3 regions of the Bradyrhizobium sp. BWC-3-1 genome follow, and region 1 is predicted to be linked to each of the others. Evidence: predicted binding sites of a transcription regulator. Region 1 holds the regulator's gene; each other region holds the start of a gene.
What was found. The regulator LexA, encoded in region 1, represses DNA repair genes until DNA is damaged. The targets are predictions, from matches to a motif close to TGTTCNNNNTGTGTTCNG.
Positions count from the first base shown of each region.

Region 2: a site for LexA is predicted at 2,936-2,953, ahead of recA (recombinase RecA). Genes of this name have one in related genera too.
Region 3: a site for LexA is predicted at 6,246-6,263, ahead of uvrA (excinuclease ABC subunit UvrA). Genes of this name have one in related genera too.

Region 1 covers NZ_CP136625.1:4,425,102-4,433,094, forward strand. The annotation lists gene RX329_RS21440 (hypothetical protein) at 1-376, shown strand, start outside; gene RX329_RS21445 (hypothetical protein) at 445-660, opposite strand; gene RX329_RS21450 (hypothetical protein) at 818-1,036, opposite strand; gene RX329_RS21455 (hypothetical protein) at 1,768-1,941, opposite strand; partial or broken gene RX329_RS21460 (ComEC/Rec2 family competence protein) at 2,185-3,883, shown strand; gene RX329_RS21465 (hypothetical protein) at 4,022-4,456, opposite strand; gene lexA (transcriptional repressor LexA) at 4,951-5,652, opposite strand; gene glp (gephyrin-like molybdotransferase Glp) at 5,829-7,040, opposite strand; gene RX329_RS21480 (hypothetical protein) at 7,279-7,470, opposite strand; gene RX329_RS21485 (HAD family hydrolase) at 7,638-7,993, opposite strand, start outside.
Region 2 covers NZ_CP136625.1:3,270,267-3,278,259, forward strand. The annotation lists gene RX329_RS15615 (hypothetical protein) at 71-382, shown strand; gene RX329_RS15620 (hypothetical protein) at 488-742, shown strand; gene RX329_RS15625 (DUF6894 family protein) at 752-985, opposite strand; gene RX329_RS15630 (hypothetical protein) at 1,209-1,397, opposite strand; gene RX329_RS15635 (DUF2798 domain-containing protein) at 1,696-1,965, shown strand; gene RX329_RS15640 (hypothetical protein) at 2,602-2,769, opposite strand; gene recA (recombinase RecA) at 3,028-4,116, shown strand; gene RX329_RS15650 (hypothetical protein) at 4,223-5,098, shown strand; gene RX329_RS15655 (hypothetical protein) at 5,108-6,100, shown strand; gene gcvP (aminomethyl-transferring glycine dehydrogenase) at 6,234-7,993, opposite strand, start outside.
Region 3 covers NZ_CP136625.1:4,526,507-4,534,499, forward strand. The annotation lists gene RX329_RS21940 (SRPBCC family protein) at 279-860, shown strand; gene RX329_RS21945 (cytochrome D1 domain-containing protein) at 863-1,816, shown strand; gene RX329_RS21950 (HAD-IA family hydrolase) at 1,865-2,539, opposite strand; gene RX329_RS21955 (DinB family protein) at 2,558-3,121, opposite strand; gene uvrA (excinuclease ABC subunit UvrA) at 3,168-6,149, opposite strand; gene RX329_RS21965 (porin family protein) at 6,432-7,121, opposite strand; gene RX329_RS21970 (outer membrane protein) at 7,345-7,993, opposite strand, start outside.

The sequences.
Region 1 (7,993 bases):
CTCTCCCGGCACCCCGGACGCCCAGCTGATTGAGCTAGGACGCCGGTTCGTCGAGATATCGCGGATTCGGGATGCGGCCAGTGAGGAGATCGTCCGCCTCATGGCGATCGGTGCTGACGAAGGGGCGGCCGAAGACGCGTTTGAGGATGCCATGGATCAACTGCGAGCGATCTTCTCTCGGATGATCTCGATGCGACCGACAACTATCGAGGGAATGCGGGCGGTGGCCTCAGCGGTCTTCCATTTCGAATGGAATGGCAAGGTCGAGTACGCCGAAGGCGGCATCGAAGGCGCCGCGGTCGCTGTGCTGGTTGCTGGGCTGCTCGATAAGCCGCTACCGGATTGCTTGCCTGATTGGGCGGCAGCCTGGATCTGAAGAAACGCCGTTCCGGAGAGTCTGCGAGAGCCCGCCGAGCCTATCGGCGGGCTTTTTGCCAGCTGGGATCAGGCCACAGGTGGAAGCGGCGTCGGGGGCTCAGGAAGTCTGAAGGTGAGGGGGAATGTTGCGGAACAGAGTTTGTCCATCGCCGACTTCTCTTCCTCAATCCGCCCGGCAATAAACTGCCGCTCGAGGTGTGACAGTTCGGTTTTGAGCAATCGGCGGTAGCGGGCAATATTGTTCCGGTGCGCGCGCAATCTGGCAAGTCTCTCATCAATCATTGGCTGCCGTCCTTTTAAGGGTCTCTCGTTAAGTCCTTTCTCCAAGGGGGGTAGGATGCCCCCGGAGCAAAAAATTAGTTCGACACCGACAGCTGTCAAGCGGCTCATTAGGGGCTCACTTTGTCGCGCAGCTGGGCCGTCTGCCTTTCCGCGATGGTCAATGCTGGAGCTTCGCCTTGTGCAGAAGCTTAGTCTGCATTTCCATCTGCAAGGCGAGCTGTTTGCGCTCGTGCTTAAGTTTCGCTTGCTGCTCTAAAGTGTTGTGACCATCACGATCCAGAACACTGATCAGAAAAACTTGGTCCTCGATGTGCCGCTGGCGCTTACGGATGTCATCCAACAGCTCTTCGAGCTCGTTTCGGAGGTCTAAATCCATCGCAATGCTCCTTAACCAATATCGCTGAAACAAAGCATCATGAACCACGCAAGTTTAACCGAGGCTTAGCCCGTCGGCTTCGGCCGGCGGCTTTTCTTTGCCCACATCGTGCGAACACATAAGCAAATGCCGCAGCAGTGACACTGCTGCGGCATCGCGCACGGTCAAATGAACCGGGTAAAAAAATCACGTAAAATATGGAGCCAGCCCCGGCTTCATCACGCTAAGCGAAATGCGGGCGGGCATGCAAATTGATTCGAATTGTTCCTTAACGTGTGTCAGGCGCTTTGAGTGAAGGCACCGCCGGGGCTGGGCGTGGCGGGCCTTCTCCCCAAGCACAAGGCCGCGTATGTCCCCCACGGCCCCGTCCCGCCGGAGAGCCTGCGCCGATTGCGTTAATGCCCGGTTGCGGGCAGCCGGATTCACGCTGGCGGGCCGCTGGGTTGCCGATTTGGCACACTTCACGATTTTCGCCCCGCCCAATGGTCGGTCTGTCAGAAAATCGACAGACAGTGTCGGGAAGAGGCGAGTACGGTAGAGGCGGCTGATGGGCGTATTCGCGTTATTTGCTATGTCGGAAAGTGCAGTACGCTTCTACCGTTTAGCTGAGGTGTGCAGGGAAAAGGCCGCCGAAGCCCGTTACTCCATCGATGCGGAGCCGTGGCTTAAACTTGCTCAGGACTGGCTCGAATTAGCACGAGCCTGCCAGCAAGAGCACGACGGCGAGAAGCCTACGAGCCGCGCTGCATCCGATGAACGGCTACCAGAAGATCTGGACGCTCGAGCACTTCCACCAGCTTGTCCAAGATGATGCGCTCGTTATTCCGGGGCCTCGGTTCTAAGTATTCCTCGAGAATGCGCTGGGCATCACTAACAGCCTGAAGAGCTAGCTGTTCATCGGTCATCTGTTAGCCTCCGGTGGCTGTCCAGAACGGAAGAACTTACGTGTAAAATGGTTCCAGATCCATTAATTACCGGTTGATGATGGATGCTCGCGCCTGTGGGATGATCCACAGCAATGCTCCTTGGGCAATGCAATCGAAACGTCGTCCCAGCTGGGACAATGGGCCCAGTTTGTGGGTTTAATTGGGGATCAGCCCAGCTTAAGATAAATAATGCGTCTGAAATCAATATCTTAGACGGTATACGCGCGGCTGATGCCGCCACTCGCGCCGGTGCGGCCCGGCAGCTACGACTTTTCGCGTGACATGTTCTTCCAGGGCATCGGCGCCTCCGGCTTCGCGATGGGCGCCATCACGGTGGCGTCGCCGCCTGAGACCGGCGGCTTACGGCTGCGTTACGCGGCCTTCATGCAAGGCCTGCGCGATGCGATCGATGCCCGCATCCGGGCGACGCTCGACGGCGACAATCGGGCGATCGCGACCGCGCTGCTCACCGGGCGGCGCGATGCGATCACCACGCCCGTCAACGATGCGATGTTCATCTCCGGCCTCGGCCACGTGCTCTCGATCTCCGGTTTATCACATGGCCGTCGTTGCCGGCGTCGTGTTCTTCGCGGTGCGCGCGCTGCTCGCTCTGATCCCCGGACTGGCAGCCGGCTTCGCCATCAAGAAATGGTCGGCCGCCGCCGCGCTGGTCGCCGCTGCGTTCTACCTGCTGCTGTCGGGCGCGGAGGTCGCCACGCAAAGGTCGTTCTTCATGACGGCGGTGGTGCTGATCGCGGTGATGGTCGATCGCCGCGCCATCACCTTCCGCACGCTTGCTGTGGCTGCGCTGATCGTGCTGGCGGTCGCGCCGGAAGCGCTGGTGCATCCGAGTTTTCAGATGTCGTTTGCGGCAACGCTCGGCTTGGTCGCACTGGTGCAAATCGGCATGCCCAATTTGTTTGCCTCGCCGGACAATTCGGCGACTGCGCGCATTGCGATGTGGGGTGGGCGCGAGATTGCGATGCTGTTCATGGCTTCGCTGATTGCGGGACTTGCGACCACGCCCTATGCCGCCTTTCATTTCCACCGTGTCACGCCGTTCGGCGTGCTCGCCAATCTCGGCGCGATGCCCGTGGTCTCTGCGCTGGTGATGCCGGCGGGGCTGTTGGGGCTGCTTGCTGCGCCGTTCGGGCTGGACAGCGTGTTCTGGTGGCTGATGGGGATTGGCATCGAGTGGATGGTCGCGGTCTCGCGCTGGGTCGCGGCCTTGCCGGGCGCGGTGGGCCGCATCCCGGCGTTCGGGATCGCGCCGCTGATCGCGGCGAGCCTGGGAATCATTGTGCTCGGCTTGTTGCGCACGCCGCTGCGCTGGTCCGGCGCCCTGGTGCTGCTGGCAGCGATCCTCTGGGGACTGTCGGCGCGGCAGCCCGACATCCTGATTGCCGGGGATGGCGCGAGCGTCGCGGTGCGGGGCAGGGACGGATATCTGCACCTGATCAGGACGAACAAGGACGGCTTTCTGCTCAAGGAATGGCTCGCTGCCGACGCCGATCCGCGCGAGGCGGGCAGAGCCTCGCTTGCCGATGGCGTGTCCTGCGACGAATCCGGCTGCGTGACGCCACTGGCCGACGGGAGGCTGGTCGCGCTGGCACTGCGCGTCGACGCTCTCGCAGACGATTGCAGTCGGGCCGCCCTGGTGGTGACGACTCGTCCCGCGCCGCCCGATTGCGCGGCGATGGTGGTCGATCGGCAGCGGCTCGCCAGCCAGAGCGCGCTGGCGCTGACGCAGCGTGGTGACGGTTTTGTGGTTCAGGCAGTGAGGGCGAGAGGCACGAGCCGCCCCTGGTTGCCGGCCGGCGCCGGCGAGGGTGATTTCGACGGCAGCCTCGCGCCAAAGTCGACCGCGCCTCGCATCAAGGACGCAACGCCGGCGGACACCGACCTGCAAGCCGACGATTGATCTGATGGTGCGGAGCAACGCAGTGGTTCGGTGCGTCCGTTCGGATTCGCGGGGCGCAAACCACACCATCTCGCCGGCCACGGCCGGCGATGGCGATTCAATCCTGACCTCCGACCTCGTAGCCGGAGGGCGGCTCTGTCAGCCGATCGGCAGGTGCGTGACGGTCGGCTGCCTGTCGGCGGTGATCTGCGCCTTGTGCTCGCGCTCGGTGACCGACTGAGTCACCGGCAGTTGCAGCACCGTCGCGCGCTGGCCTTCGACGAGCTGCGTCACCAGCACGTATTTGCCGTCGGGGAATTCGATCGCATCATGATGGCGGTCGGGAACGTGCGGATCGATCTTGCCGAACTTGCCGACGCGGGAATTGATGGTGCGCGTCCAGATCCAGCGATTGTCGTAGCGGACGTCGTCGGCGAAGGCGAGCTCCGTCCCCGGCAGCAGGCAGACGGCGACGGACGGATCGGCTGCAGAGGCGAAGCCGCGCGTCGAGGTGCCGCGGAAGCTTGTCGTGACGATCGTCTCGCCGACTTCGGCGGGGCGCGACGCGACGGCATGTAGGCTGTAGTCACACATCGGGTGCTCCTCATGCTGGGATAGCAACCCGCGTCTCTTATCGAGGCGCAGGCCTCTATCAGAGTGGAAGCACGAACGCTGTGCTTGGTTGTGGGCAAATCTGCGGCTGGCTTCCGCAAGCCGCGATCACATTATCTTTCCCGAATTCAATAGGAACAAAGCTCGCCGCGATGCATTCGGGAGGCGCGTACGCGAACATTGCCAACTTGGCTGCAACGGCCGAACTTGACCGCTGGTCGCTGTTTCCTCGAACAACCGAGCCGCGAAGCGGTGCTGCTTGAAGCGGTGCTGCTTCGTCGGCGTGGCGAGGAGCCAGCGTTGGAGGAGGGGCCGGATAGTCTGTGCAGAACCAGAAAGGCTATCCAGCCGGAGCGGACGATGATCCGCTCCAATCTCTGACCGGCGATGCCGATCGGAAGCGCGCGAGGCGCCAAGCACCTCCGGCATGAAGTGCTTCCGATATGAAGTACTGCCGATAGAAAGGACTCCCGGTATCAGTACTTCCGGTAAAGCCCGATCAGCTTGCCCTGAATCTTCACCCGGTTGGGCGGCAGGATGCGGACCTCATAGGCCGCGTTGGCGGGCTCGAGCGCGATCGAGGCGCCGCGACGGCGGAAGCGCTTCAGCGTCGCTTCCTCGTCGTCGATCAGCGCCACCACGATGTCGCCGGTATCGGCGCTCTCGTTGCGCTGGATCAGGGCCATGTCGCCGTCGAGAATGCCGGCTTCGACCATCGAGTCGCCGCGCACTTCCAGCGCGTAATGCTCGCCCGAGCCGAGCATGTCAGGCGGTACGCTGATAGTATGGCTGCGGGTCTGCAACGCCTCGATCGGCGTGCCGGCCGCGATGCGGCCCATCACCGGCACCGCGACGGGACGTTCGCCCTCGTCAGCGGGCAGGCTCGCGCTCGCACGCACCTTGCCGAGATTGCCCTCGATGACGCTCGGCGTGAAGCCGCGGCGGCTGCCAGCGGCTGCCTGGAGCTCCGGCAGCTTGATGACTTCAATCGCACGGGCGCGGTTGGGCAGGCGTCGGATGAAGCCACGCTCCTCGAGCGCCGTGATCAGGCGATGGATGCCCGACTTCGAGCGCAGATCGAGCGCATCCTTCATCTCGTCGAAGGAGGGCGGCACGCCGCTTTCCTTCAGACGTTCACTGATGAACCGCAGAAGCTCGTATTGTTTGCGCGTTAACATCTCGACCAAAGTCCCCCGGTTGATGTCGTCCGATTCCGAGACGCTGAATTCGGCCATAAGCCGCTGCATGCTCGAAACAAATCATGAACAGACACTATATGTTCGATACATGTTCCGCAACTGCTTAATTTACCGTGAACAGAGCAAAGTGCGCGGAACGCGCGTTGCGGGGGCGCTCAGACGGGGAGCCGCAACACTTCGCAAGCCGTGCCGGCTTCGGCCTTCGGCGCGAATGGTGCGCGGACGAGAAGTACCTGTGCTGCAGCGAGATTCGCAAGCAGCGAAGAGTCCTGATGATTGACGGGAACAACGACGCGTGTGCCATCGTCACGCTCCTCAAGATGCGCGCGCAGATAGTCCTCGCGCTGGTCGTTGGCGCCGACGTCGCGGCCGAGCACGGCGCGTTCACGGCGATGGTGAATCACTGAACGGCCCGACAGGGCGCGAATCAGCGGCACCATGAACAGGAAAGCGCACACGTAGGACGATACGGGATTGCCCGGCAGGCCGATCACACCCATTGCGCCGAGTCGCCCGTGCATCATCGGCTTGCCTGGCCGCATCGCGATCTTCCAGAACGCCATCGCGATGCCTTCGTCCCGCAGTGCCTGCTGGACCAGATCGTGGTCGCCGACCGATGCGCCGCCGGTCGTGATCAGGACGTCGGCGCCGCTCTCGCGGGCGCGGCGGATGCCGGCGGTGGTGGCCTCGAGCGTGTCGGCGGCAATACCGAGGTCGATGGTCTCGGCGCCCTCGCTGCGGGCGAGCGCGTGCAGGGCGTAGCCGTTGGAATAGACGATCTGGCCGTGGCCGGGCGTGGTGCCCGGCATCACCAGCTCGTCGCCGGTGGCGAGAATCGCGACCTTCGGACGCCTGACAACGGCAAGGTGCGGATGATTCATCCCGGCGGCGAGCGCGAGGTCTCGCTCGGTCAAACGGCTTCCCTTGCGCAGGAGCACGTCGCCCTCGCGGAAATCAACGCCGGCGGGGCGGATGTGCCGGCCGGCGATTGCGGCTTCCTTGATCGTGATCCGCTTGCCGGCGGCGATCGTGTCCTCCTGGATCACGACGGCGTCCGCGCCAAAGGGAACGACGCCGCCGGTGAAGATCCGCACGGCCTCGCCGGCTCCGACCGTCCCCTCGAACGGTCGGCCCGCTGCGACTTCGCCGATGACGGTGAGCTCCGAATCGATCGTCGCGGCATCGGCCGCGCGCACCGCGTAGCCGTCCATCGCCGACATCGCCTGCGGCGGCTGCGTGCGCCGCGCCACGACGTCACGCGCGAGCACGCGATGGTAGGCCTCGTCGAGGGAAATCATTTCTTCCGGCAGCGGCTCTGCACCCGCCAGCACCGCGGCAAGCGCGTCAGAAACCGGCATCAAGGCCACGGCGAAAACTCCTGCTCGGCACGTTCGGGCGAATGTTCCGCACGTCTTCTAGCCGAGCGCAGGCGCAGAGGCAAAAGCGGCTGAGCAGGCACAGTCATCCCGCCCCTTCACATTGTTCCGGAAGGCAGGATCAAGCGCGTCGCGGCATGATCCGAAGGAGGTCACAGATCGGCAGGAGAGTGGTCATGGAAGCGACGAAAATCATGGCAAGGCGAGAACGCGCCATGGCCTGAATCGATCAGCTCCCTGCCTGCCCGGGAGTTACGTCGGGCGCCTTGGATCCCTGATCCTTGTCGGGCAGCGGGTCGGCTTGGGATTTCAGGTCGGCGGCCTTGCTCACAAGCTTGGCGGAAAGGTCCGAATCTGAAGTTGTCCTCGCGAATTCAAGAAGAAGAGAGGCCTGCTTGGTGAGGTAGGTTTTGCCCAGCACGATGATGCATCCGTCCGTAGAAGTCCCAACGGACTCTAAGAGTCCGGAAGGCGGTATTCCGTTCCCGGAACTCTGTATAAAAATGTACAAAGTGATCCGGTTCCTCAATTTTTCAAAATTGGTCCCTCGGGCCGTGCCGTCGTGGGTTTCGCGACAACGGACCGTCGTCAAATGCCCAATGCCTTCAATGCGTTCCCGACGTCACGCGGCGAGGTCACATGCACCGCCGTCAAGCCGCGCGCGCGTGCTCCCTCGATGTTTTCGGCAAGATCGTCGAAGAACACGATGCGCCCGGCGGGCACGCCGATCGCCGCAACGACGTGGTCGAAGGCCTCCGCATCCGGTTTGCGCAGGCCGATGCTGGACGACAAATACAGCTCGCGGAAATGGCCGAGGAGGTCGGCATATTCCCTCGAGAAATGGTCCACGTGCGGCCGGTTGGTGTTGGAGAAAGCATAGAGCGGCATCTGTTTCGCTGCGCGCGGCAGCAGCTCGGCGATGTCAGGCATTTCGCCGGCGAAAA
Region 2 (7,993 bases), 1.2 Mb from region 1:
CCCTGCGGTTGTGGCAGGGGTGACAAGGCGCGGGCGACCCGCGCCGCCATGGATGATCAAGGAGTCAATGATGAAGCTTTTCCGTATGGCCGCGGTGCTGGCTGTTCTGGCGGGACCGACCGTGCTGGCGGGACCGGCTTATGCGCAAATGCCCAATCTCAATTTGCTGCAGGAGGGGCCTGGCAAGACCCCCGAGGAGAAGGCCGCGGAGGCCGAGCGTGACAGGGCCTACAAGGAAACGCTGAAGAAGATTCCAGACTCCAAGGCGTCCAACGATCCCTGGGGTGGCATGCGCTCCGACCCGCCGAAGGCGTCGGCGGCGCCAAAGGCGTCGGCCGCAACCGGTGCGCCGAAGAAGAAGTCCGGCACGACTGCCAATTGACCTTCCGCCCGATCGGCGGCGGTTGATGCCTCCGGCCGGGACTCCTCTTTGATCGGCCTGCTTCCTACATTGCGCGGGAGTGTATCGCGTCGAGGAGAGCAGAACATGGCCGATCGTCCGCGGGATCTCGCCGAGCGGATGGCGCGCCGGCGCAAGATGGGCGGCAAGCCCGGCCCGAGGGCCGGCGACGGCTATCTGCGCGAGACCTTCACGCTGCCGCGCGCGGCGGCACGGGAGAGGGCGCAGGCTTTCTTCGCCCGCTACCCCAAGGCCGGCTATATGAGCGCGGTCGAGACCTGGCGCGAGCTGCCCGGCGGCGACATTGAATTCACGATGCGGCGGCTGCCCAGCGCGGATTAGGGCCGGCCCCTATTCGAAGGTTTCGGATGTGATGCGGATCCGGAACACGGGCTCCTTGGCCTCGTCCAGCAGCTCCATGTTCCATTCGGAATTTTCCTGGAGCTTGCGGGCGATGCCGGCGGCCATGTCGGCGCAGACGCTTGTCATCTCCCTCCAGGCCAAATCGCGATCGGCAAATTCCGACGCCTGGTCGGCACAGCCGGAATAGCGGCCGTTCCGGATTCGAAAGAAGTAGAGCGGCATGGTTCGCACCGATCGCGCCTGATGGCTCCGTCCCCTCGGCCATAATCGCGGGCAGTCCAATCCCAAACCAGCGGCAGATCAATTCCGGGCGGCTACGGAATAGCCCCATGGGCGCGGCTTGCGCCCTGCAAGCCATGCTGCGCTCCGCAAGTCATGCTGCGCTCAAGTCATGGCGGCTGCGGCGCGCCGGGGCGCATGCCGCCGACGATCTCGGTCCGGCCGTTCAGGCGGTTTTGCGCCCGATCGCCTTCAGCTCCCGATCGATGCGCAGCTGCACCCGTCGGATCGCCAAGAGATCGATCTTGGTCTCGGTCCTGCCGGTCTTGATCTGCTCGCCGATGCGGAACTGCCACTGCCAGATGCCGGGAATTGCCGTCTTGGCGACGGTGAACTCGATGCCCCTGTGATTCATGGCCATCTCCCACGATTCACTTCCATCACTGAGAACATGCTGGGCGGCATAATATTCCAAGGGAAAGCCAAACCTGTCGGTAAGCCCCGGATCGCTCACGGCTATCGCGCAAACGCACGTGCTCCGGAACATACGAAATCGAAATTCGAAAGACGTCGGCCGCGCGCGTCGGCGCGAGACCTCATGCCCGTGGTTCTCCGGCCAAGAACAGAGTTCCGAGAATGGGTAAGGGCGACTTCCGGAACGCGGCGGCATGTGCCTTGCTTGGCCCGATGCGGCTAAGCAACATGGACGCGTCATGCCGGGCATTCCCCGCCGCTATTCTCATTTCGTGTTCGGAATCATCCAGTCCGGACTGACCTCGCTGATCGCCGCGGGCATCGCCAGCTTTCCCGCAGGGAACGCGCTGGACTTCCTGGCGCACTGGATGGTGTCGTGGCTGATCGCATGGGCGGCGATGCTGCCGATCGTGCTGCTCGCAGCGCCGGCGATCCGCGCCTTCTCGCTGCGGCTGACGCAGGAGGAGGGCGGTTCGCAAACCGGCCGGCCGGCAAGAAAATCAGCTTGAAAATCGGAATGAAAAAACCCCGCTTGGGAGAACCAAGCGGGGAGAAGGTTATTGGAGGCTGAGGTGCTGGGCTGCAACACCATAGCCGGGCGACCCTAGCCGGTTCAGCTTACGACAGCCTGACAAGGCCCAATGATGGCAGCAAAAGCCGGAGCGCGGGGGCCGCAGACTGGCCCCGCACCGGTCCCAATTTCGACATCCGTTCGCACAACTCAGGACACAACCGCAGGCGAGATTTCGCGGCGACGGTGCTGCCATGGGGGAAACGTGGCGTGCCGGCAACGGGGTGGCATCATGGACAACGTAGAGCGGTCATTCGCCGCCGCGACGGCGGCTGGCTTCGTCGTGCTGGTAATCGGCATCGGGTTGCTGGTTCTGCTGTAGGCGCTGTTGGGTGCGGAAGATGGCTCCGAGGGTGGAAAGGCCCGTGCGCGCCTTTCAAAAACGCGAAAACAACCCCATGCACAGTAGCGTGCCTACAAATTCCCCGCCCAATCAATGGCTTACTGGTAGTATTTAGATACCATATCGGCTCGGATTTGCCTTTCACGGCCATCCGAATCCCGATTCCCGTGCCGATTCCCTGAGATCAACGGGCGGCCGCTCCGGCACCGTCGCCAGCGCGGGCCCAGCGGCCTAATGAACCTTGATCGCGTCCAGCGGCAAACGGAGTTCGGCGGCACGCTCTTCGCGGTCTTTCTTGCGGAACTCGTTTTCCTTGCGCTCGAACTTGCTCAGCTCCTCCCGCGCCGCCTCCAGCAGCGGAGTGCGCCGGATCGTATCGTGATGCGTGTTGTCCGTCATGACTGAAGTCCCCAGAGTTGCGGTCTCGTCCAAGAGCTATCCAGGAGAAGGCCGCAGACCGCGAAAGGTTCGGTGCCGGACGATTGCGGAATTCTGACGGCGCACAGCGCATCCGTCTTTGATGCGCTTCAGGCAGCCAAAATCGTAAAAGAACATATTGCGAACCTAGAACAAATAGGGTACATTGCTTTTATCGCCGCGCCGCCTCGCCAATCGTTTGTCCCTCACGCGAATCCTCGTCATAAGGAGCACGACCCGATGTCCACCACTGCCCTGCGTATCGTCGAAGGATCCTCCATGGACAAGAGTAAAGCTCTCGCCGCCGCGCTCTCCCAGATCGAGCGTCAGTTCGGCAAGGGCTCGGTGATGAAGCTTGGCAAGAACGACCGTTCGATGGATGTCGAGGCGGTCTCTTCGGGCTCGTTGGGGCTTGATATCGCGCTCGGGATCGGCGGCCTGCCGAAGGGGCGCGTTGTGGAGATCTACGGGCCGGAATCCTCGGGCAAGACCACGCTGGCACTGCACACGGTGGCGGAAGGGCAGAAGAAGGGCGGCATCTGCGCCTTCATCGACGCCGAGCACGCGCTCGACCCGGTCTATGCGCGCAAGCTGGGCGTCAATATCGACGAGCTCCTGATCTCCCAGCCGGACACCGGCGAGCAGGCGCTGGAAATCTGCGACACGCTGGTGCGCTCCGGCGCGGTCGACGTGCTGGTGATCGATTCGGTCGCGGCGCTGGTGCCGAAGGCCGAGCTCGAGGGCGAGATGGGCGATGCGCTGCCGGGTCTGCAGGCGCGTCTGATGAGCCAGGCGCTGCGCAAGCTGACGGCGTCCATCAACAAGTCCAATACGATGGTGATCTTCATCAACCAGATCCGCATGAAGATCGGCGTGATGTACGGCTCGCCGGAGACCACCACCGGCGGCAACGCGCTGAAATTCTATGCTTCCGTCCGCCTCGACATCCGCCGCATCGGCGCGATCAAGGAGCGTGACGAAGTGGTCGGCAACACCACGCGCGTCAAGGTCGTCAAGAACAAGCTGGCGCCGCCGTTCAAGCAGGTCGAGTTCGACATCATGTACGGCGAGGGCGTCTCCAAGATGGGCGAGATCCTCGATCTCGGCGTCAAGGCCGGCATCGTCGAAAAATCCGGCGCATGGTTCTCCTACGACAGCCAGCGTCTTGGCCAGGGCCGCGAGAATTCGAAAGCGTTCCTGAAGGCCAACCCCGACATCACCGCCAAGATCGAGACCTCGATCCGCCAGAACTCCGGCCTGATCGCCGAGCAGATTCTCGCCGGCAGCCCCGAGCGTGACGCCGACGGCGAGGAGCCGGCGGACGAGTAAGCTTCAGCAGTAAAGTTTTTCGCGAGGAGCGGGCGCTGAGGACGTTGAGTTGCCGACGTCTTCGGCGCCTGTTTCGTTTGGGATTGGTCATGCTCGGGGGGGCGCGATGAAGCGGTTGATCTTGACCAGTTCGTCCGGAAGCGGGCTCGCCCGATCGGGCTTGGCGGAGCTTGTCATCTCATCCTCGTTTCACTTTGAGTGGGGACCGCTGCCCTCGCCCGAGAAGCTCGCAGCCTTTTTCGCCGCGCGTTCGGCGAATCTCGGGCCGGGTGATCATTGGTCCGACTGGGGCATCCGGTGGCCCAAGGACATCAAGGCCCGCAAAGACTTGTCCCTTGCGAACTTCTGCGAGCAATATGACGTGGTTGAACTTTGGTTCGACCCAGCTCCCCGGGATCAATTGCAGCTCGTCTGGCTGCTGGACCACCTCAGCTCCTGCTCCTCGCTGGTGCGAAAGCTTAAACTTCGACTTGTGGCATCCGAGCTGACCACAGAACGCGGTGAGGATCTCGCTGCGTCCGAGCCGCACATTCATGTCGTGCGTATCACGGCTCGAGAGTTCGAGACTGCCCGGTTGGCGTGGTCGGCCTACCGCGCGACGACCCCTGAGGCGTGCGTCGATCTCCTTCACCAGGATCTCAGTGCATTGCTGATGCTGCGGTTGTTTCACCTGCGCTCGCAACGGCGCACATATGTGTTCGGAGAATTTGAGTTGGGTTCGTTGCTCGAGGGGCTCGCGCTCGGCCCCAAGCCCGTAGTGGCCGGGTTGGGCGACGAACTGCGCACGATCGATCGCGAAAATTTAAGAGCTCGGCACGAGGTCTATCTCCGCAGCCGGTTGTCGTTGACCGAGTTCGGCAGGGCCGTCCTGGCCCATCAGGAAGATTTCAGTCGCCACAATCCGATCGACCGCTGGTGGGGCGGCACGCACCTGACCAATGATCGGCTGTGGCGTTACGGTAATGTTTTGACGAAGCCTTGAGGCCACGGCATGACGCGGCTCATTGTCACGACCGACTCGTCCATCGCCGGCGCTATTCAACAGGCGGGCCTTGCCGACCTCGTGATTGCCATCGAGCGCCGGCTGGTCTGGGGACCGTTGCCAGCCGATGCAGAGCTGGACGCATTCTTTGCGCCGCGTACGACACAGCCCCGCGGGCTTCACTGGCTCGACGATACGCCGTCCTGGCGTCTCGAGGAATCAGGCGTGAAGGATCGAGGACTGATTGAACTGCTCGCGGAATATGACACGGTCGAGTTTTGGCGAGGGCCGGAGCCAAATGCGCAATTGATCCTGCTCTGGCTGCTCGATCATTGGGGCCGCCAACACGATGCAAATCCCGACTTTGTCGTGCGCTCCCTGTCCTTGGGTGTCAGGGATGTCGACCCACCGCGAAGCGAACTCTACCCGCCGGCTGTTGCGATCACACCTCGTCAACTCAAATCGGCCAAGCGTGCATGGCGGGCCTATCGCGCGCCGACCCCGCAAAGTTGGAGGGATCTCTTCAAGACCAATTTGAGCTGTTTGCCACAACTCGCCCCTCACGTGAGGGCTCTGCTCAACGAACTTCCGCGTCCCGCCTCAGGCCTTGGAGCCACGGAAGCGCGGATACTCCAGCTCATCGCGCGAGGCGGCATGCAGCCTTTCGATGTCTTTCCGGGCCATCAGAAGTGCAACGGGCTGGATGTGTATGGTTATTGGGAAGTTGGAGCGCTGCTTGACGGCCTTGCGCGGTGCGAGAGGCCGGCCGTGTCGGGACTGGATCAAGGTCCTTTTTCGCTAGAGATGCACGACGATTCAAGTCAGTTCGATCGGTACGAGCGGTCGCAATTGACGCTGACCGAGTTCGGAAAGGCGGTGTTGGGAGGCGACCAGGATTTTCGCCGGCACAACCGGATTGATCGCTGGTGGGGCGGCACTCACCTGACCAACGAGCGACTCTGGCGGTGGGACCCCGAGACCCGTTCGTTGGTTGCGCCCTAAATGCGTGTTCCGTGCCGGAGGGTGGGTTAGCGAAGTGTAGCCCACCTCTTCCATTTCGCCAGAGACAGAAGTGGTGGGTTACGCCAGCGACTGCGCTTCGCGCAGCCGGTGGCTAACCCACCCTACAAAACGGTTACTCCGCCGCCTCCGCGTAATCGCTCACCGGCGGGCAGGAGCACACCAGGTTGCGGTCGCCATAGACGTTGTCGACGCGCCCGACCGGGCTCCAGTATTTGTCGGTGCGCGAGGTGCCCGCGGGGAAGCAGCCCTCGGCGCGGGTGTAGGCGCGCTTCCAGTCGTCATCCGCGATGTCGTGCACGGTGTGCGGGGCGTGGCGGAGCGGCGACGCCTCGATCTTGAAGCGGCCGGCCTCGACCTCGGCGATTTCCTTCCGGATCGCGATCATGGCATCGCAGAAACGATCGAGCTCCGCCCTGGATTCCGATTCGGTCGGCTCGATCATCAGCGTGCCCGGCACCGGGAAGCTCATGGTCGGCGCGTGGAAGCCGTAATCGATCAGGCGCTTGGCGATGTCGTCGACGGTGACGCCTGAGGTCGTCTTCAGCGCGCGGGGGTCGACGATGCACTCATGCGCGACGCGGCCTTTCTCGTTCTTGTAGAGCACCGGGAAATGCGCATCGAGCCTTGCAGCCACGTAGTTGGCGTTGAGGATCGCGATCTCGGTGGCGCGCTTGAGGCCTTCGCCGCCCATCATCAGGATGTAGATGTAGGAGATGGTGAGGATCGAAGCCGAGCCGAACGGCGCGGCCGAGACCGGCCCCACAGGCGCTTTCCCATCCGTCGCCGGATGACCGGGCAGGAACGGCTTGAGGTGCGCCTTGACGCCGATCGGGCCCATGCCCGGGCCGCCGCCGCCATGCGGGATGCAGAAGGTCTTGTGCAGGTTGAGATGGCTGACATCGGCGCCGTAATCGCCGGGCCTGCTAAGGCCGACCTGCGCGTTGAGGTTGGCGCCGTCGAGATAGACCTGCCCGCCATGGCCATGCACGATCTCGCAGATCTCGCGGATGTGCTCCTCGAACACGCCATGGGTCGAGGGATAGGTGATCATGACCGCGGCGAGGTCGTTCGAATGCTTCTCGGCCTTGGCGCGGAGATCATTGACGTCGACGTCGCCGTTCTTCTCGCAGGCGACCACCACCACGTCCATGCCGACCATCGCGGCCGAGGCCGGGTTGGTGCCGTGCGCGGAGGAGGGGATCAGGCAGATCTTGCGATGCGTCTCGCCACGCGCCGCGTGATAGCCGCGGATCGCGAGCAGCCCGGCATATTCGCCTTGCGCGCCCGAGTTCGGCTGCAGCGAGATCGCGTCATAGCCGGTGATGTCGCACAGCCATTTTTCCAGCCGCGCGAACAGCGCGTAGTAGCCCTTCGCCTGCTCAGGCGGGGCGAACGGATGCAGGCTGCCGAATTCCGGCCAGGTCAGCGGCATCATCTCGGTGGTCGCGTTCAGCTTCATGGTGCACGAGCCGAGCGGGATCATCGCGCGGTCGAGCGCGAGGTCGCGGTCGCTGAGCTTGCGCATGTAGCGCAGCATCTCGGTTTCCGAGCGATGCGCGTGGAAGACGGGGTGGGTGAGGAAAGAGGTCGCACGCTTGAGCGTCTTCGGCAGCGCCTCGCGCGTGGTGGCGTCGATCTCGGCGTATGCAAGCTGCCCGCCGAAGGCGCGCCAGACTGCTTCCACCGTTGCGGGCGTGGTGGTCTCGTCGAGCGCGATCCGCAATGCAGTTTCGCCAGCGCCGAGATTGATCTTCTCGGCCGCCGCGCGCGCCACGATTTCGGTACGCTTCGCCCCTGCATCCACGCTGAGCGTGTCGAAGAAGCTGTCGGACTGCAGCGCAAAGCCGAGCTTGCGCAGGCCGGCCGCCAGCA
Region 3 (7,993 bases), 100 kb from region 1:
ATCCCGCGTTCGTGACGATCGCGATCCGCCCCTCGGCCGGGTTGGGATGGCTCTTTATATGATAATCCGAAATGCGGATAAAGAGAAATATTTTTAAGCGCCGTGATTGACCCGCTTATTGGTGTTTTGCCCGCCGGGGCGGCAAGGGGTTGTGGGGCGCGCGCGGGCCCCGCCGCAACGCGGCCACGAACGGGTCTCCCCGCGGCCGCAAAATGCGCTACCATGATTCCAGCGCGCTTCAAGTCGCGCATGATCAACGACACGTATGAGGAAACGAGATGAGGGTGACGATTGGACGGCGCACGGTCCTGGCCGCGGTGCTGATTGCCGCGGGCGCGGTGGCTTTGACGGCGGCGTTTGGCCCGGTTTCGACATCGGCCTGGGCCCACGGGCCGACCCGTCAGAAGGTGCGCGAATCCATCGAGATCAACGCCGCCCCGGCTAAGGTGTGGGCCGCAATGGGCAATTTCCAGGACATGAGCTGGCTGCCACCTGTCACCAAGACCGAGGGCGAGAAGGGCAACGAGATCGGTGCGACGCGAAAGCTGACGCTGACGGGAGGCGCGACCGTCGACGAGGAGCTCTACAAGTTTGACGCCGCCGCGATGAGCTATTCCTACCGGATCACCAATGTGGACGTGAAGGTGCTGCCGGTCACCAATTATTCCTCGACATTGACGGTGACGCCGAGCGCTGACGGCAAGGGCTCGACGCTGGAATGGGCCGGCGCGTTCTATCGTGGCTTTCCCAACAACGAGCCGCCGCCGGAGCTGAGTGACGAGGCCGCGGTCAAGGCGGTGAAGGGGCTGTACCAGGCGGGCCTCGAGGCACTCAAGAAGAAGATCGAGAGCGGAAGCTGACGGTGCGGGCGCTGGTCCTGGCGGCGCTCGCCGCCAGCTTTTGCCTGGCCGGCATCGCGCATGTGTTCGCCGAAGAGGCATTCGTCACCAACCAGCTCAGCGACGATCTGATGGTCGTGGACCTCGCCACGGCGCGCAGCGTCGCGACCATCCCGATCGGCGGCAAGCCGGCCGGCGTCGCCGTCAGCGCGGACGGACGTTTTGCCTATGTCACGAGCCCGGATGCCAAAGCCGTGACGGTGGTGGACGCAGCAACGCGGCAGGTTGCGGCGCGGATCGAGGTCGGCGGCGGGCCGCTCGGCATTGCCGTCGCGCCGGATGGCCGCACCGTCTATGTCGCGGACTGGTATGCGGCGGCGGTGCGGGTGATCGACGCGGCCTCGCGCAGCGTCATGGCCAGCATTGCGGTCGGCGCCTCGCCATCGGGGCTCGCGGTAACGCCGGATGGCAAGCTGCTGCTCTCGGCCGACCGCGACGACGACAGTGTGTCGGTGGTCGACACCGCGACGCGCCAGCGCACGACGACCATCAAGGTCGGCACCCGTCCGTTCGGCGTCACCATCGATGCCGAGGGCAAGCGCGCCTACACGGCCAATGTCGGCTCCAACGACGTCTCCGTGATCGACATCGCCACTGGGGCCGAGACCGGCCGCGTGCAGGTCGGGATGCGCCCTTATGCGGTGGCGCTGGCGCAGGGCCGCGGCTTCGTCACCGATCAGTATGGCGGCACTGTCAGCGTGTTCGATCTGGTGACCTTGAAGCCGCTCAAGCGCATCAATGTCGGCGATTATCCCGAAGGCATTGCCGCGGCTGCCGACGGCAAGCGCATTATCGTCGCCTGCTGGGAAAGCAACACGCTCGATATCATCGATGCGGTCGAGCTGAAGCTGATCGGCGAGGTCAAGACCGGCGACGGCCCGCGCGCGTTTGGGGCATTCTTGCGCAGGACGGAGTAGGGGCGTGTAGCCCGCGTGAGCGGAGCGACATGCGGGACGGGGCTCTCCTCATCCACCGGCGTTCCCGGATATCGCTTCGCTCATCCGGGCTACGGCACCGGGGCACAGCGTCCATACAATCTCATCCATCTGATCAAACATGTGATCCGGCGCCATCGCCCGCAGCGCCGCCGGCGCCGCATAACCCCAGCCCACCGCTCCGCAGGCAATTCCCACTGTCCGCGCCGCCTCGATGTCGCGCACTTCGTCGCCGATCGAGATGACCTTGCCCGGCTCCACGCCGGCGCGGCGGATGACCCGTCGGAACTTCGCGGGCTTGCCGAAAAGCGAGGCCGCGCAATCGAAATGGGCGAACAGCGTCGCGCAATCGCCGAGCTTCTCGCGCGCATTGGCTTCGCTGTCCGACGTCACCATCGCGAGCTGCACGCCACTCTCCGCCAGCGTCCGCAGCATTGTCTCGACCCCCGCAAACAGCGAAATCTCCGCTGCAGCCTCCGCCTTCAGTCGCCGCGCATGCCGCGCGATCGCCGGCAGCTTCCACAGCGGCACCTCGAGCCGGCTCAGAATCTCCCGCGAAGAAGCATGCCGCAGCCCCTCGATATCCTCGTCCGCGACGCGGCGGAAGCCGAAGCGATCGGCGACGTCGTTGATGGTGCGCAGGAACCACGGAAAGCTGTCGGCCAGCGTGCCGTCGAGATCAAAGATGGCGAGGGAGTAGGGCATGGAGACGAAGCTACACCGCTAGGCTTTCCACACGGTTTCCTCGGTCCATCCGAGTTGGTCGAATTCGGTGGCCCTGAGCGGCGCCTCTCCCTCGGCGAAGAACTCGTCAAGCTGAGGCGGCGCGACGCTCGTTTCGGACAGCATGGCGTGCGCTTGTCCGCGGTGATGAATTTGATGCTGGAACAGATGCATGAGCAGTCGGTCGCGGCGTTCGGCCTGGACCCGCGTGTCGCGGTTGATCCGCACAATGCCGTTGAGAATCTCGGGCGTCAGTGCATCGCACATGGCGATCAAGCGCTTGTCGATCGCGGCTTGCGCAGGCTTCAGCGCAGCAAGGGAAAGGTGCGGCACGTCGTTCTTCCAAGCTGCCGGTCCCAACCATCCGCCCTCCAGTGCATCGACATAGAAGAGGTCGATGACATGGATGTGGTTCAGCGTGCGTTGCAGGCTCGGAAAGAAGCCGGTCCGCTCGGCTTCGAAGTCGGCCTGAGACAGCGCCGCGCAAGCGGTGAGCAGCCGGTGGTTTGCCCAAGCATTATTGTGGGCGAACGCACGATAGGTTTGCACAAGTCCGGCAGGCAAACTCAGTCTCCCTCAGACAATGTGTCGGCCGCTCCCGCGGCGTAACCTACTCGGCCGCCTCGCTCGCCGCGCGTCTCCGCTTCGGCTTCCGAGCCTTCGCCAGCACCGGCGCCAGGAACTTCCCCGTATAGCTCCGCGGCGCTTTTGCGATGTCCTCTGGCGGGCCCCAGGCGACGATCTCGCCGCCGCCATCGCCGCCTTCGGGGCCGAGGTCGATGACCCAGTCGGCGGTCTTGATCACTTCGAGATTGTGCTCGATGACGACGACCGTGTTGCCCTGCGCGACCAGCTCGTGCAGCACCTCCAACAGCTTCTTGACGTCGTGGAAATGCAACCCGGTGGTCGGCTCGTCCAGGATGTAGAGCGTGCGGCCGGTGGCGCGCTTTGACAGCTCTTTTGCGAGCTTGACGCGCTGGGCTTCGCCGCCCGAGAGCGTCGTGGCCTGCTGGCCGACATGGATGTAGTCGAGGCCGACGCGATGCAGCGTCTGGAACGTCTCGCGTACACGTGGGACCGCCTTGAAGAACTCGGCCGCTTCCTCGACGGTCATGTCGAGCACGTCGGCGATGCTCTTGCCCTTGAATAGGACCTCCAGCGTCTCGCGGTTGTAGCGCTTGCCCTTGCAGACGTCGCAGGTGACGTAGACGTCGGGCAAGAAGTGCATCTCGATCTTGATGACGCCGTCGCCCTGGCAGGCCTCGCAGCGGCCGCCCTTGACGTTGAAGGAGAACCGGCCGGGCTCGTAGCCGCGCGCTTTCGACTCGGGCAGGCCGGCGAACCATTCGCGGATCGGCGTGAAGGCACCGGTATAGGTCGCGGGGTTGGAGCGCGGCGTGCGACCGATCGGCGACTGGTCGATGTCGATGATCTTGTCGATGTGCTCGAGGCCCTCGATGCGGTCGTGCGGCGCGGCGCCTTCGCTGGCATTGTTCAGCTTGCGGGCGATCGCCTTGTAGAGCGTGTCGATCAGCAGCGTCGACTTGCCGCCGCCGGAGACGCCGGTGACGCAGGTGAACAGGCCGAGCGGAATTTCGGCCGTAACGTTCTTGAGGTTATTGCCGCGCGCGTTGACCACCTTGATGGTGCGGCGATGGTTCGGCGGGCGCCGCTCGGGCACCTCGACCTCGAGCTCGCCGGTGAGATATTTGCCCGTCAGCGAGTTGGGGTTGCGCATGATCTCGGCGGGCGTGCCTTCGGCGATGATGTTGCCGCCATGCATGCCGGCGCCGGGGCCGATGTCGAGCACGTGGTCGGCGAGCAGGATCGCGTCCTCGTCGTGCTCGACCACGATCACGGTGTTGCCGAGGTCACGAAGTCTCTTGAGCGTGTCGAGCAGGCGCGCGTTGTCGCGCTGGTGCAAGCCGATCGAGGGCTCGTCGAGCACGTAGAGCACGCCTGTCAGGCCCGAGCCGATCTGCGAAGCGAGCCGGATGCGCTGGCTCTCGCCGCCGGACAGCGTGCCGGAGGAGCGGGAGAGTGTGAGGTAGTTGAGGCCGACATCGAGCAGGAAGGTAAGGCGCTCGCGGATCTCCTTGAGGATGCGGCCGGCGATCTCGTTCTGCTGAGTGTTCAGCGCCTCCGGCACGGTCTCGAACCACGCGCCGGCGCCCTTCACCGACATCTCGGAGATGTCGCCGATATGCTTGCCGCCGATCTTGACGCAGAGCGCCTCGGGCTTGAGCCGAAAACCGTGGCACGCCTCGCAGGGTACGTCGTGGAAATACTTCGCCAGCTCCTCGCGCGCCCACTCGCTCTCGGTCTCGCGATAGCGGCGGTTGATGTTGGTGATGACGCCCTCGAACGGCTTCTTGGTGTCGTAGGAGCGGACGCCGTCCTCGTAGGAGAACTTGATCTCGTCCTCGCCGGAGCCATGGAGGATCGCGTTCTGCGTCTTCTTGGGCAGATCCTTCCATTTGGTGGTCAGCGTGAACTTGTAGTGCTTGCCGAGCGCAGTCAGCGTCTGAATGTAATAGGGCGACGAAGACTTGGCCCAGGGCGCGATCGCGCCCTTGCCAATGGCGAGCTCCTTGTCGGGAATGACGAGGTCTTCGTCGACATGCTGCTCGACGCCGAGGCCGCCGCACGCGGGACAGGCGCCATAGGGGTTGTTGAACGAGAACAGCCGGGGCTCGATCTCGGGGATGGTGAAGCCGGACACCGGGCAGGCGAACTTTTCCGAGAACAGCATGCGCTCGGGTCCGCTCTTGTCGTGGATCTTTGCGGTCTTCTTCCTCTCTTCCGCGGATGCTGCCGCAGCCGGCGCATCCGCGAATTCGATGACGGCGAGGCCCTCGGCAAGTTTCAGCGCGGTCTCGAAACTTTCGGCGAGGCGCTGGCCGATGTCGGGGCGCACCACGATGCGATCGACGACGACGTCGATGTCGTGCGGGAATTTCTTGTCGAGAACAGGGGCTTCGGCGAGCTCGTGGAAGGCGCCGTCGATCTTGACGCGCTGAAAGCCCTTCTTGAGCCATTCGGCAAGCTCTTTGCGGTACTCGCCCTTGCGGCCGCGCACGACCGGCGCGAGCAGATAGAGGCGCGAGCCCTCGGGCAGCGCCAGCACGCGATCGACCATCTGCGAGACGATCTGGCTCTCGATCGGCAGGCCGGTGGCGGGCGAATAGGGCACGCCGACGCGCGCCCACAGCAGGCGCATGTAATCGTAGATTTCGGTCACCGTGCCGACGGTGGAGCGCGGGTTCTTCGACGTCGTCTTCTGCTCGATCGAGATCGCCGGCGACAGGCCGTCGATCTGGTCGACGTCGGGCTTCTGCATCATCTCCAGGAACTGGCGGGCGTAGGCAGACAGCGATTCGACGTAGCGGCGCTGGCCTTCGGCGTAGATGGTGTCGAACGCGAGCGAGGATTTGCCGGAGCCCGACAGCCCCGTGAACACCACCAGCTTGTCGCGGGGAATCTCGACATCGACGTTCTTGAGATTGTGCTCGCGCGCGCCACGGATGGTAATTGCGCGCAGGTTTGATCCCACGTTCTGCTGTTGGCGCTTCGCCTTGATCACTTCATCCATCCGGGTTGCCCTCAAGGAATCCCAAAGGCGCGCGATCGCGCCAACAAAAAAGGCGCGCTTCGCCCGGAACCGGGATCGGCGCCGATGGGGTTGTCAGCGAACGTAGGAAGAACGGAGACGGATTTCCAGTGGGACTTGCGAATCGTCAACGGATTGTTGGCGCACTGGCGGCATCTGGCAGGAGCAGGGTGGAACTGCGCGGCAACGTGCCCGACAAAACAAAAAGGCCGGCACAAGGCCGGCCTTTCGTAACGCGGATGGCGTTGGGGCTAAGTACTGAACTCAGTACTTGGCGACCACCGGGCCCCCGAAGTGATAGTTCACGCCGACCTGCACGGTGTGAAACTCGAGCGTGCCGGAGGGCAGGGCGCCCGAGAAGTAGGTCTCGCCGCCGAGGCTGCGAAAGAGGTACTCGCCCTTGACCGACCACTGCGGAGCGAAGAACGCTTCGACGCCCGCACCGACGGTCCAGCCGGAGTGCCACTTGCTGTCGGAAACGGTCACGCCGAGCGCGCTGACGCTGAGCTTGTTGTCGATCCAGGCGTAACCACCGGTGCCGTAGAACAGGACGTTGTTGACGGCGTAGCCGATGCGGCCGCGCACGGTTCCCATCGCATCGGTTTTGGAGCTGAGGGTGGTGCTGACGAGGCCGAAGCCGGGGACGGCAACGGGGCCGGTGACCGACGCGCTGACATCAGCCCAGGAACCATCGGCCTCGACGCCGAACACGACATTGCCGGTCTGCCAGTTGTAGCCGGCAGTACCGCCGACGAAGCCGCCCTTCATCTTCGGGTCGGTCGAGGAATTTTCCCAAGCGCCGCCACCGACGATACCGAGGTAGAAGCCGGTCCAGTTGTAGACCGAAGCCATGGCCACCGGGGCCTTGGTGTAGGGGCGCGCCGCGAGATCAGCGGCCGAAGCCGGGGCAGCGAGAGCGAACAAACAGGCCGAAGCCAACAAAACCTTTTTCATTTTCAACTAATCCCAGTCCCAGTTTCTGATTGTGCCTTCCACGATAGGGAGGGCATCGGACTCACTTGCCCAACTGATGCCGTACTTACACCAGTGAAGCCGCAAGTTGTGTCACTCAAAAGCAACAACGATCGGAACGGTTATTGACCGATTAATATCGGAGGACTGCACAGCAAAAGGCCGGCGCAAGGCCGGCCTTCGAAGTGCGATATGTCCAGCGCGATCAGTACCTTGCGATGGCCGGACCGCCCCAGCGATAGTTCAAGCGGACCAGGCCCATGTCTACGTCCTGGCGAATCCGGTCGCTGCCGAATACCGCACCCGCAGGCGTTGTGAAGCCGATCGTGCGATCGCCAAGGAAGATGTGGTCGTACTCAAAGCCCAGCGACCAGTTCGGGGCGAAGCCGAATTCCAGACCGGCCCCGACCGTGCCACCCCAGCGAGTCTCCCGGGCCGAAGCCAGCAGCGCGCCCGCGCCGGGCGTACCCGCAGCAGCGTAGATGTCGTACTTGTCACCGACGACGGCGGCGCCGCCCTTCACGTAAAGCAGCACGTTGTTCCAGGCGTAACCGACCTGACCGGTGATGAGACCGAAAGCGTCGATGCGGGAACGGTTGCGATCACCCGTCACCAAAGCGGTACCAGGGAAGAGGGTGCTCACGTTGTCGCCCCGGAAATCAGCCCAGTTGCCCTGGCCTTCCAGACCGAACACCCAATTGGCGGACTGCCAGCGATAGCCGATCTGGCCGCCGACGGTGCCCCCTGTTGCATTGTGACAGCCTTCGCCGACGAGAACGCCGGTCGCGGGCGTGACGAAGTCCCAGCACTTGTGGCTGGAGCCACCGCCGCCGTTGATGCCGATGTAGAAGCCG